DNA from 2 places in the Mesorhizobium sp. P160927 genome. Region 1 is predicted to be linked to the other one. Evidence: riboswitches for the same ligand, from Rfam matches in the RefSeq annotation. Region 1 holds a riboswitch; the other holds the start of a gene.
The links. A riboswitch is a leader RNA that binds a small molecule or an ion and turns the genes downstream of it on or off. The one in region 1 is predicted to bind thiamine pyrophosphate.

Region 1 (5,576 bases):
CATGCGCGATGACGGCGGCGAGCTCGGACGAGTCATTGGCCAGCGCCAAGAGGCCGCGCGTTATGTAGAGATAGCCGCCCGGCAGCGCGAAGGCGTTGACGTTGGGCGAATTGAGGATGGTGATGCGGTAGGTCTGGGTCGGGTTCGCCGACACCACGGTCAAATTGCCGACCACCTTGGCCACCATGCGTTCGAGCTTGGGATCTGAATATTCGCCGCCATAGGTCGCCAGGATGCGCGGATGCTGCGCCTTGGCGAGTTCCGCGAGCTTGTTGTTGGCGGCGACATTGTCGACCGTGATCGGCTTGTCGGATGGCTGGAAGCCTGATTCCTGCACTTCCGGAGGCGTGAACATCTGGCAGCTTGCCAGCGCCACGGCAAAGCCGGCCAGCGCCATAAAGCGCGCCAGCGGGTTCATTCGTAGCCTGTCAACGCCGATCGCCAGAACGGCTTCCTTTCAGGTCCCTGCGCATGACCACATGCGCAAAACAAAACTGCTACAGTATCCGTCACGCGCCCCTCGAAGCATGCGGCGGAAGCTGTAGGCAAATCACGGCCTGTGCCGGACCGGTATCGGGCGGACCTAGCCACACTACTCCAGTCATGGCAAGCAAGCGCCACATCGCGTCGGGCCGGTTTGAGCGTAAATTATGTCCGCTTCCGGGCAATATCTCGTGATAAAGCACCCCCGCCACCCGCTCCGATATAGCGCCGGAATGCCTCCGGACCAGCCCCGGCAAAGAAATCATCTGCCGTGCCGATAGAGGCGACGGCGCCGTTCTCGAGAAACACCAGCCTCTGAGCGATGCGGCGGGCATCTTGCGGCTGATGCGTGACGAACAGTACCGTCATGCCACGCTCGGCATGCAGGCCGGCAACGAGGTCGAGCATATCGTCTCGCAAGGCGGGCCCAAGCGAAGCGAAAGGCTCGTCGAGCAGCAACACCGGGCGGTCACGCACCAGCACGCGAGCCAGGGCGACGCGCTGGCGCTCACCGCCGGAAAGTTCGCGCGGCAGCCGCTTCTCCTTGCCGGCAAGGCCGGTGCGCGCAAGCGCATCGGTGATCGCAGCGCGGTCGGCTTCGGCTAGCCGCAACGATGGCGAACGGCCGAGCCCGACATTCTGCTCGACGGAAAGATGCGCGAAAAGGTTGTTTTCCTGAAAAACCATCGACACCGGCCGCGTCGCCGGTGGCGCGGTGCTGACATCGGCCCCGCCGATCAGCACGCGGCCGGATCGCGGCGGCTCGAACCCGGCCACCAGATTGAGCAACGTCGACTTTCCGGAGCCGCTCGGTCCCATGATGGCGGTGATTTGCCCCGCCGTGAACTCGGCATCGAAGGCGAACAACGCCTCGCCATAGCTGAACGAAACCTTGTCCAGCCGCACCGAAACCCCTTTGCCGCCACCCGCCTCGTCAGACATTGCTGGCCGTCTCCTTTCCCAGCCGGTCCGCCGCCAGCACCAATCCCAGGCAGACAAGGCCGAGCAGCAGCGCCAAGCCGGCGGCGTCCTCGGTTCGGTAGCTGCCCATGCGCGCCAGGAGAAGGTAGGGCAAGGTCTGCACGGAATCACTGCCGAACAGGGCGATGACGCCGAGATCGCCGAGCGACAGTGCCATGGCGAAGGCAAAAGCGGTGGCCACCGGGCGCCGCAACGTCGGCCGGTCGACCAACCACAGTCTTGACCAGCCGGAAATTCCGAGCTGCGCACAGAGCCGCTCGTGCCGCTCGCTTGCCGCATCATAGGCGGGACGGATGGCGCGCAGCGCAAAAGGCATCGCCATGACAGCGTTGACGGTGACGACCATGAGCGGGGCGATGGCAAAGACATCGCCGACATGGCGCAGCAACAGGAACCAGCCGGCGCCGACGACGATCGGCGGCACGACCAGGACGAACCCAGCGCCGGTATCGGTGGCCTCTTCGAGCAGTGTCCTTGCCCCGAAGCGGCGGTTCGACGCCAGCGCCCTGCGCGCCATGGTCAATGCCAGCGAAAGCATCACCGAAAGCAATGCCGATAGGAAAGCGAGTACAGCACTGGTCAGCGTCGCCTGACGGACACTGGCCTCGCCGGCAAGCCGGCCGAGGTCGGCGCCAAGTCCGGCCGCCACGGTCGCCACCATCGGCCCGGCGACGAAGAGCAAGGCCAACACGATGAGCGTCGCGTTCAGCCAGGCTTCAGTCCTGTTGACGGAGAGGTAGCGGCGCGGCGCGACCGGCAGGTTGGCGTCGCCGACGACGTCGGCTCCGAGCCGGGTCAACGTCAGCACCACGATGAAGGTCAAGGCGATCTGCAGCAGTGTCAGCGCAACAGCCCTCGCGGGATCGAAATCGAAGCGCAATGCCTGATAGATGCCGACTTCGAGCGTCGTCGCGCCGGGCCCGCCGCCGAGCGTCAGCACGATGGTGAAGGATGTGATGCACAGCATGAAGACAAGTCCGGCGACACCGGGCAGCGCAGCACGCAGCGTCGGCCACTCGATCAGCCGGAATGCCGGCCGCGCCCCCATGCCGAGCTGGCTCGCCAGCCGCCATTGGTCGGAGGGAATGGTCTGCAGCGCCTCGAGGAGCAGACGTGTGGCCAGCGGCAGATTGAAGAAGACATGCGCGACGAGAATGCCGGACAGGCCATAGATGCCCGGCCAACCCTGGCCGCCAGCCCAGTTGAACAGGCCCGCCAAATAGCCGGCGCGGCCATAAAGCGCCAGGATGCCGAGCGCCGCGACTATCGCCGGCAGCGCCAGCGGCACGGCGAAGAGCTGCAAGATGAAGGCACGGCCGAAAAACCGTGGATGCCGCGACAGCGCCCGCGCCACGAACAGGGCCGGCCCGACCGAGAGCAGCGTCGACAGGGCCGCTTGCAAGAGCGTGAACCGCACGACCCGGAACAGGTAGGGATCGAACGCGGCCCAAGCGCCGGAAAAATCGCGAGCACCTTCCACAAGCAGCCCCGCAAACGCGCCGCCGATCAAAATGGCGATGGCGGCGAGCCCTATGATGCCGGCTGTGACGCGGGTATCAGAGCGGGTTTGCACGCCGCACCATCAACGATTGGGTGAAGCTTAGGGAGCGTCGCCGTAGAGCGTTCATGTCACGAGATTAGCCCACAAAAGCTACTTGCTCATCACCGCCAGCCATTCATCGACCCAGGCCTTGCGGTTGGCCGCCACCTCCTCCGGGCTGAACAGCAAGGTTTTGGTCGGCTTGACCAGTTTGTCGAAGGCGGGGTTGAGCGGCTTGTCGGTCTTGCCGGCCGGGAACATCCAGTTGGTCTCGGGAATGGCGTCCTGGAATTTCGGTCCGGTCATGAAGGCCATGAACTTTTCCGCCAGCGGATTCTTGGCGCCGGTCGTGGTGATGCCCGCGACCTCGATCTGCAGATATTCGCCTTCCTCGAACGACGCCGCCTGATAGCGCTCGGTGTTCTCGGCGACCATGTGGTAGGCTGGCGAGGTGGTGTAGGACAGCACCATCGGCGCCTCGCCCTTGGTGAACAGGCCATAGGCCTCGCTCCAGCCCGGCGTCACGGTCAGCACCTTGGTCTTGAGCTTGGCCCAGGCCTCGGGCGCCTTGTCGCCATAGACCGCCTTCACCCACAACAGCAGTCCGAGACCGGGCGTCGATGTGCGCGGGTCCTGGATGACGATCTTGTCGTCGGCGCTACCCTCCACCAAATCCTTCAGGCTTTTCGGCGGGGACTTCAGCTTCTGGGTATCGTAGACGACGGCGAAGTAGCCATAGTCGAAGGGAACAAAAGTATCGTCGCTCCAGCCACCCGGCACGTTGACGTCCGTCACTGCGCCATGTGGCGCGAACAGGCCCGAGGCCTTGGCATCGGCGGTGAGATTGGTGTCGAGACCGAGCACGATGTCGGCCTTGGTCGAAGCGCCTTCCAGCTTGACGCGGTTGAGCAGCGCCACGCCATCGGCGACCGAGACGAACTCGAGATCGCAGCCGCATTCTGCCTCGAATTCCTTCTTCACCACGGGACCGGGACCCCAGTCGGCGGTGAAGCTCTCATAGGTGTAGACGGTGAGCTTGTCCTTGGCCAAGGCCGGCCCGGACAGGGTCACTGCCGTGGCGGCGATCAGAGAATATAAAAGCGTGCGCATCGGCGCCTCCTTCGTTTGCGTTGAAAGGAATTGAGGCGTCGGAGTGTCCGAAACGTCTAATCCCTCCGCCGGTACAAACCGGATCAGGTTCAGCGGGTTGGCGAGACTGCCTCTCAGCCGGCCCGCGAAATTCGCGTCCGGCACCCCGTTAGAGCGTTTCGACACATAGGCCGGGCCGATGACCCGCGCAAGTGGGACTTTGCCGCCTTCCGTTTCCGGTGCCGGGCTGGTAAGGCGACGGGATATGAGCATATTCACCATCCTGCTTGGCGGCGATCTCATCCGCACGCCTCGGCTCGACCGCCAGGTCGAAGGCTCGCGCGTCATCGCCGCCGACGCCGGCATTGGCCATGCGCGGATGCTGGGCCTCGTGCCGGAACTGTGGGTGGGTGATTTCGACTCGGTTCCGGCTGATCTGCCCGCCGACCTCGCCGCCGTGCCGCGGCAAACCTTCCCGGCGGAAAAGGACAAGACCGACGGAGAACTGGCGATCGCGGCCGCACTGGAGCGCGGGGCGACCCGCCTTGTGCTGGCGGGCGCATTCGGCGGCAAGCGCGCCGACCACGCCTTCCTGCATCTGGCGCTTGGCCTGCGGCTGGCCGAGGCCGGAATGGATGTGTGTCTGACCAGCGGCGCCCAGGAAGGTGTTCCCTTGCTGCCCGGTAGGGCCGGCTTCGATTATGCCGACGGCACGCTGCTCTCGATTCTCGGCTTCTCCGAACTCTCCGGCCTGACCGTCACGGGCGCCAAATGGCCGCTCGACAAGGTTGAGGTGGCATTCGGTTCGTCACTGACCATTTCCAACGAGGTCAAGTTCGGCAAGACCGGGGGCCGCCTCGACATCGCGCTCGGCCATGGCCGCGCGCTGCTGCTCGCCCATCCCTATCCATTGCCCGAAAGCTGACATGGCCCCGCCTCTTCTCAATCTCGACGGGATAAGACTGACCTTTGGCGGCGCGCCACTGCTCGACGGCGCCGCCTTGACCGCTTCGGCCGGCGACAAGATTGCGCTGGTCGGCCGTAACGGATCCGGCAAGTCGACGCTGCTCAAGATCGCCGCCGGCCTGATCGAGCCACAGGACGGCGAGGTGTTCCGCCAGCCTTCGGCGACGGTGCGTTATCTGCCGCAAATGCCCGACATGGACGGCTTTGCCACCGTGCGCGCCTATGTCGAGGCCGGGCTCGGGCCCGCCGACGATCCCTACCGCGCCAGCTATCTGATGGAGCATCTCGGCCTGTCGGGCGAAGAACGGCCTGGCGACCTGTCCGGCGGAGAGGCCAGGCGCGCCGCGCTTGCCCGCGTCATGGCGCCTGAGCCCGACATCCTGCTTCTTGATGAGCCGACTAACCATCTTGATTTATCTGTCATTGAATGGCTGGAGGAAGAGCTCATCCGGACTTCCTCCGCGCTCATCGTCATCTCCCATGATCGCCGCTTCCTCGAGCGCGTGTCGCGCGCCAC
Region 2 (5,576 bases), 4.6 Mb from region 1:
GCGACAGCAGCAGCCAGGTGAAGCTGAGCGTCTCGGAAACCGCCACCAAAGCGATATTGAGCCGGGTGGGGTCCTGCACGAAGTGGTACACGCCCCGGTACACAAACAGCCCCGCGCATGCGAGCGCACAAATGCGAAAGAAGCCTTCCCGCAAGTCGGCCAGGATCTCGCGCTTGCGCGCTTCGGACATCATCCCGCCCTGGTTGGCGCGCTGAAGCGTTTCGCTTTTTGGTGTAAGCAAGGCAAGAACCCCAATGATCCCTCGGGGGGACCTTTGCACGCAACCATTGCTGGGTGGTTAACCGACAAGATCTATCGGCATCAGAACGGCAACTGCGCCGCCGAAAGGCATGCGAGACGCAAAGCACGGCCGTGCGGATTGTCTCCGCTTCGAGGATCGCCAGGAAGGGGTTCCGCCCGAGTCGATCCTCTCCTTAGGGATTGGCCAGCTACCCCAGAAATGTGTTGCTGAAATACCCAGTGAAATCCGAGATCTGGGGCAGAACCTTACCGTCGGCGTCGCGCAGAATGCCGGCGGCGAAGAGGTAGTTGCCGATCGCTTCCATCTTGGCAGTGTCCAACGTCCCGATGGCACCGCTTTGCCCGCGCAGATAATAGCCCTCGATCAGTGCCTTCAGCGAGGCGTGGATCAAGGCCGGATTGGTCAGGGCATCCTTGTTGGCGGCTATCAGCAGCGTGGCGGCCTCCCCTGGATGATCGACGGCGAATTGGTAGCCGCGCCGCGTTGCCTTGATGAAGGACGACGCCAGTTCGGGGTTCGCCTGGAGATACGCTTCGCTCGAAGAGATAAGCGTCGTGTGCTCGTCGGGGACGCCATGGTCGGCATAGACGAAACTGCGCTGCTTGACGCCCCTGAGTTCGGCTTCGACGCCCTCCCAGGTCGACACTTCGAGCGTGAAGTCGACCGAACCGTTGGCCAGCGCCTCGTAGGCGGAAGTGCCCAGCGTCACCGTCTCAAAATCGCCCTTGCCCCCGTCGTGACGGATGATGGTCGAGATCAGCGCCGTCTCCCAGGCGCTGCCGAAACCGCCATAGGTCAGGCCATCTAGATCTTTCGGGCTTTTGATCTCGCTGCGCACGGCATTGAACACCAGCCGGCCTGTCTCGGACTGCACGACGGCATAGACGCCCTTTAAATCGGCCCCCGCGGTCTTCTGGGTGAACAGGCTGATGGTGCCGTTGATCCCGAAATCGGCGACATGGTTGGCGACAAGCGCGCCGGCACCGGTATTGCTGTAGGGCAGGATGTCGACCTCGAGGCCGGCTTCCCGATAAAATCCCTTATCGCGGGCGACGAACAGGCCGATGTGGTTGGTGTTGACCGTCCAGTCGAGGGCGACTGTGACCGTCCGCGTTGCCGCGAAGGAGCGGCTCGATCCGGTGATCAGCGGTACGCTGCCGGCAAGGGTGAGCAGCAGGGCTTGCCTGCGCGTCAAGTCAGTCATGGTCATGTCCTTTGGATGGCTGGGGGTTGAGCAAAATGTCGAGAATCTCGACCTCGAGTGCCTCGGCCTGCCGCGTGGCCGCGCTGGCGGGATCGCGCGGGCGCGGCAGCGGCACCTTGATCTCGCGCACGACCCGGGCAGGCCGCGCGGACAGCACATAGATGCGGTCGGACAGGAACAGGGCTTCGCGCACGTCATGGGTGATCAGCAACGCCGTCCAGTGGTGGTGCCGCCACATCTGTTCGAGCCAGCGCTGCATGGCCGCGCGGGTCAGGGCGTCGAGCGCGCCGAACGGCTCGTCGAGCAGCAACATATCGCGTTCCTGCACTACGGTGCGTAAAAGCGCCGTGCGCTGGCGCATGCCGCCCGAGAGCTGCGCTGGAAAGTGCCACTCGAAGCCGGCAAGCCCGAACTCCGCAAACAGCGGAGCCACACGCCTCCGTGCCGCCTTGCGGCTGACGCCTTGCACCTCGAGCCCGAGCGTGGTGTTGTCGAGAATGCGCCGCCACGGCATCAGCGCGTCGCGCTGCGGCATGAAGGCAAAATGCCTGCCATGATCGTCGAGCGGCACGCCGTTGAAGAACATCTCACCCTCGCCATGCTCGGCGCCGGTCAGAAGCTGAAACAGCGTCGACTTGCCGGCTCCCGAAGGTCCAAGGATCGAGACGAATTCGCCGGCATCGACACGAAGCGAAATGTCGGCGAGCACATCGAGCTCGCCAAACACCTTGCGAACATGCCGCAGTTCGAGCCGGCTCATGCTTCTGGACCTTTTCCAGCGCCTTGCCTGCCAACGGCTCCTTCCCAGGGCACGGCAAGACGCTGCAGCAGCATCGTCAGCCCGAACAGGATAAGGGTGAGCGCTGCGCTGACGCAGACGGCGGCTAGCACCAGGTCGGGACGGAAATTGTTCTTGGCGTTGAGCATGTAGATGCCCAGCCCTTTGGCCGCGCCCGCATATTCGGCGAAGATGGCGCCGACGACGGCATAGGTAATGGAGATCCTGAGGCCAGCGAAGAAATAAGGCAGCGCCGAAGGCAATCGTGCCAGCATGAAAACACGCCAACGCCCTGCTCCCATGGCACGCAGCATCTGACCGATCTCCACCTCGGTAGCCTCGTAGCCTTGTACCAGCGCGACCAGCATCGGGAAGAAGGTGACCAGCGCCACCAGCACGATCTTGGGCGTCAGCCCGAAGCCGAACCACAGCACCACCAATGGCGCGATGGCGACCAGCGGCAAGGTCTGGCTGACTATGAAGATGGGAAACAGCGCGCGCCGCAAAGGCTGGAAGAAGTCGACCAGCATCGACAGCGCGAAGGCGGCGCTGAGCGAACAGGCAAAACCGATCAGCGTGGCGCGGACCGTGGGAACGGCGTTGTCGACCAATGCTTCACGATTGAGCATCGCCTGTTCGAAGACGCGCGAGGGCGCCGGCAGAACCGTCGGCTTGATGCCGGAAATGTTTGCGTACAGTTCCCAGGCCACTAGCACCAAACTGATCGATATCACGGCCGGCGCTGTTTTGGCGAAGAAGCCCGCGACGTTACGCGGGTTGAATGACGATGAGACCACGAGCGTTCAGACGGCAGTGGGACTGTTGGCCGAGACCGTGACATCGAGGGTTACATGGCCGGCGCCGGGCCCGAAGCGGCAGAAGGCTTCATCGAGGGCCGAGAAGATCGCGCCGGCATCGCCGCGCAGCTTGGTGCAGAAATTCTTGGAGCGATCGTAGACGCCGGACTGCTTCAGGAAATCTATGCAGCCATAGATTTCGTCCATGTGGTCGTCAGTACCCATCACATAGAGCGAGAACTGCGCCGCCGCCCGCTGGCCAGTGGCCGGCGCGCCGCGCACCGCGGTGATGGCGGCTTGCTTGCGCGGGCCGAGTGGCCCGGCAGGTCCGCCGAACGTGTCGGAGCGGCAGATCGGATCGTCCGGCTCGCCTGGGCAGCCACGCGAAATGGTGGCCGACAGCACGCAATGCCTGCCGCTGCCAGACGCGGCCACGAAAAGGTCGCGCAGCGCAGGGAATAACACCTCGGGGGCCCCGACCAGCAAGGTCGAGATGTCGTCGGTCTCGATCCTGAGCTTGTCGCGGAACGGATCGAGCGCGCCGAGCGCGCCCAGAATGACGCCGACGAAATCGTCGGCCATTGGATATAGGGAAACCTGTGCGCCTGAAAACATCGCCCGCCTCGCTCCGCTGGTATTACCCAGATCAGCTTCTAGGGTCTGTGGGCTTGCCGCCCCCGTCTCAGCCCCGACCGTACGGAGCACCCCTGTGGATGGGCGCGTTAGAGCATCATTCGGCCGGTTGGGGAAGCTGTTTCTTGGCAAGCCGCGCCAAAGCATTGCTCGAGCGCCAGGGCAATTGGACATCGCCGGCGCGGAAATTTGTCTGGAACCTTCGCCATTTCGAGGGGTTGTCCCACCAGTCGCTGGACGCGATTCCAGGATCAATTTTCCGTTCGGGATTGTGTCAGAACAAGCGATAGAGCGGTTCATGATTTCCGCGAAACCGTGCACCGCTCCCGGCGACGAGTTCACAGAAATGGAGACAAATCATGTTCATGAAAATCCTCGCGGCTTCGGCCTTCACCATTGCCCTTGCAACATCCGCCATGGCGCAAAGCAATAGCGCAGCCGGCGCGGATGGGTCCGGCGGCAGCGGCGAGTCCGTCACTGTGGACCCAAGCACCCCGGCTTCGCCCAGTACGATCGATCCGGGCTCGACCAACAGCACGACCACCACGCCGGGCGACATGAATTCCAATGCGGACAAGAATTGCCCCACCAACCCGCAGGGTGCACAGACGGACGCCAACGGCAACGCCACCGCGCCGACCGTGAACGACAACAACTGCGGAAAGTAGTTTGCCATCGCGATAATGGGAACCGCGGAAGCAGTTTCCGCGGTTCCCATTATTGGGATTCAGTGTCCGCGACTACCCGCCGCCGGCTCTGGTGCCGCTTCACTACCCACCCCGCCAAAGACCCTTAATTCAGCGTACGGTTTGCCGGCCCGCAGGCGTGCGAACGAGGCATATATTTTCATCAGCCGTTTGAGCAGGCGCCCGTAGGTGAGGTGCCGGACCCGGCCATTGGCAAGATCGAACTCCACCGTCCCCCATCGCCTTACCGGACCCTTTCCGGTTGGCGGACCCAGTCGCCTGACCTGGAAGGCCAGCCTGATCTGGCGGTCGGCGACATCCAGATAGATACCGGGTTTAGCGCCCAATACGTGCCACATCCGGGCAACGTGCCCGATCGACATGTCAGACGAAATCGCCATGTGGGCCCGCCCAAGTCGAGCCCAGACGAAATCACCGGCTGGCTGCCGCATCCCCGACACCGAATTCTTGCAATAGGCTGGCGCCACCTCACACACCAACCGGCGCATCGCGCTCGCCACGCTGTCCTCCAAATCCCGCCGCGATGCCCAGTCTGCTTCGGTGAACGGCACTTGTCCGAGGATGTCGCCGTCGTCGAAATTGGCCGACATCTTATGCAGTGTCACGCCGCCATGGACGGCATGCTGGCCATCCGCGACAAGACGATGGAGAGGATGCGGCCCCCGATAGTTGGGCAGCAGTGCCGGATGAAAATTAAGCCCGCCCCTGGGAAAGAGGTCGAGCAACTGCTGTGGGATCAAGGTCGGGAAAGCGAAGCAGATCAGCACATCCGCGGCGATGTCAGGCAGTTGCCGGCCAAGCTCGTTCCAGTCGTAAGGCCGGCGGAATTCGATCAGCTTTACCGGCGTGTTGCCGAGATAGCGTCTGAGCAAAAGCCGGCGCCTCAGCCTGCGCCGAAAATTGCCAATGCTGAAGCCTCTGGACGGGCTTTGAAAACCAGGCACGATGATCGCACCAACACGGTTTCCCGCCTCGATCCATCCGGAAAGCAGCGGCCCGGTATAAGCAGAAACATCCAGGATGAAAATTGCATTGAGTTGCCCGGCGAGTGCCGCAGGTTCGGAAGAAATCATCTTCTCAAGCCCAGCGGGGCAAGACATAGCGTCCCCGCGCCAGCAATTCGATCACCGTTACAACTCGGCCAGCCAGGCCCGAAAGCCAGCCAGGCCGGTCAGGCTGCCTTGGAAGAAAGCGG

Region 2: linked by a shared signal. The riboswitch ahead of AC3CB8_RS24150 (YkoF family thiamine/hydroxymethylpyrimidine-binding protein) and the one ahead of thiB (thiamine ABC transporter substrate binding subunit) in region 1 are both predicted to bind thiamine pyrophosphate.

The regions. Positions count from the first base shown of each region.
Region 1 is NZ_JBYMDW010000001.1:342,899-348,474, forward strand. It holds gene AC3CB8_RS01730 (M48 family metalloprotease) at 1-418, opposite strand, end outside; gene thiQ (thiamine ABC transporter ATP-binding protein) at 649-1,425, opposite strand; gene thiP (thiamine/thiamine pyrophosphate ABC transporter permease) at 1,418-3,037, opposite strand; gene thiB (thiamine ABC transporter substrate binding subunit) at 3,116-4,114, opposite strand; TPP riboswitch at 4,158-4,272, opposite strand; gene AC3CB8_RS01750 (thiamine diphosphokinase) at 4,359-5,018, shown strand; gene AC3CB8_RS01755 (ABC-F family ATP-binding cassette domain-containing protein) at 5,020-5,576, shown strand, end outside.
Region 2 is NZ_JBYMDW010000001.1:4,963,713-4,969,288, forward strand. It holds gene AC3CB8_RS24130 (methyltransferase family protein) at 1-193, opposite strand, end outside; gene AC3CB8_RS24135 (ABC transporter substrate-binding protein) at 450-1,466, opposite strand; gene AC3CB8_RS24140 (ABC transporter ATP-binding protein) at 1,459-2,226, opposite strand; gene AC3CB8_RS24145 (ABC transporter permease) at 2,223-2,978, opposite strand; gene AC3CB8_RS24150 (YkoF family thiamine/hydroxymethylpyrimidine-binding protein) at 3,048-3,656, opposite strand; TPP riboswitch at 3,647-3,760, opposite strand; gene AC3CB8_RS24155 (hypothetical protein) at 4,034-4,342, shown strand; gene AC3CB8_RS24160 (formyltransferase family protein) at 4,402-5,454, opposite strand.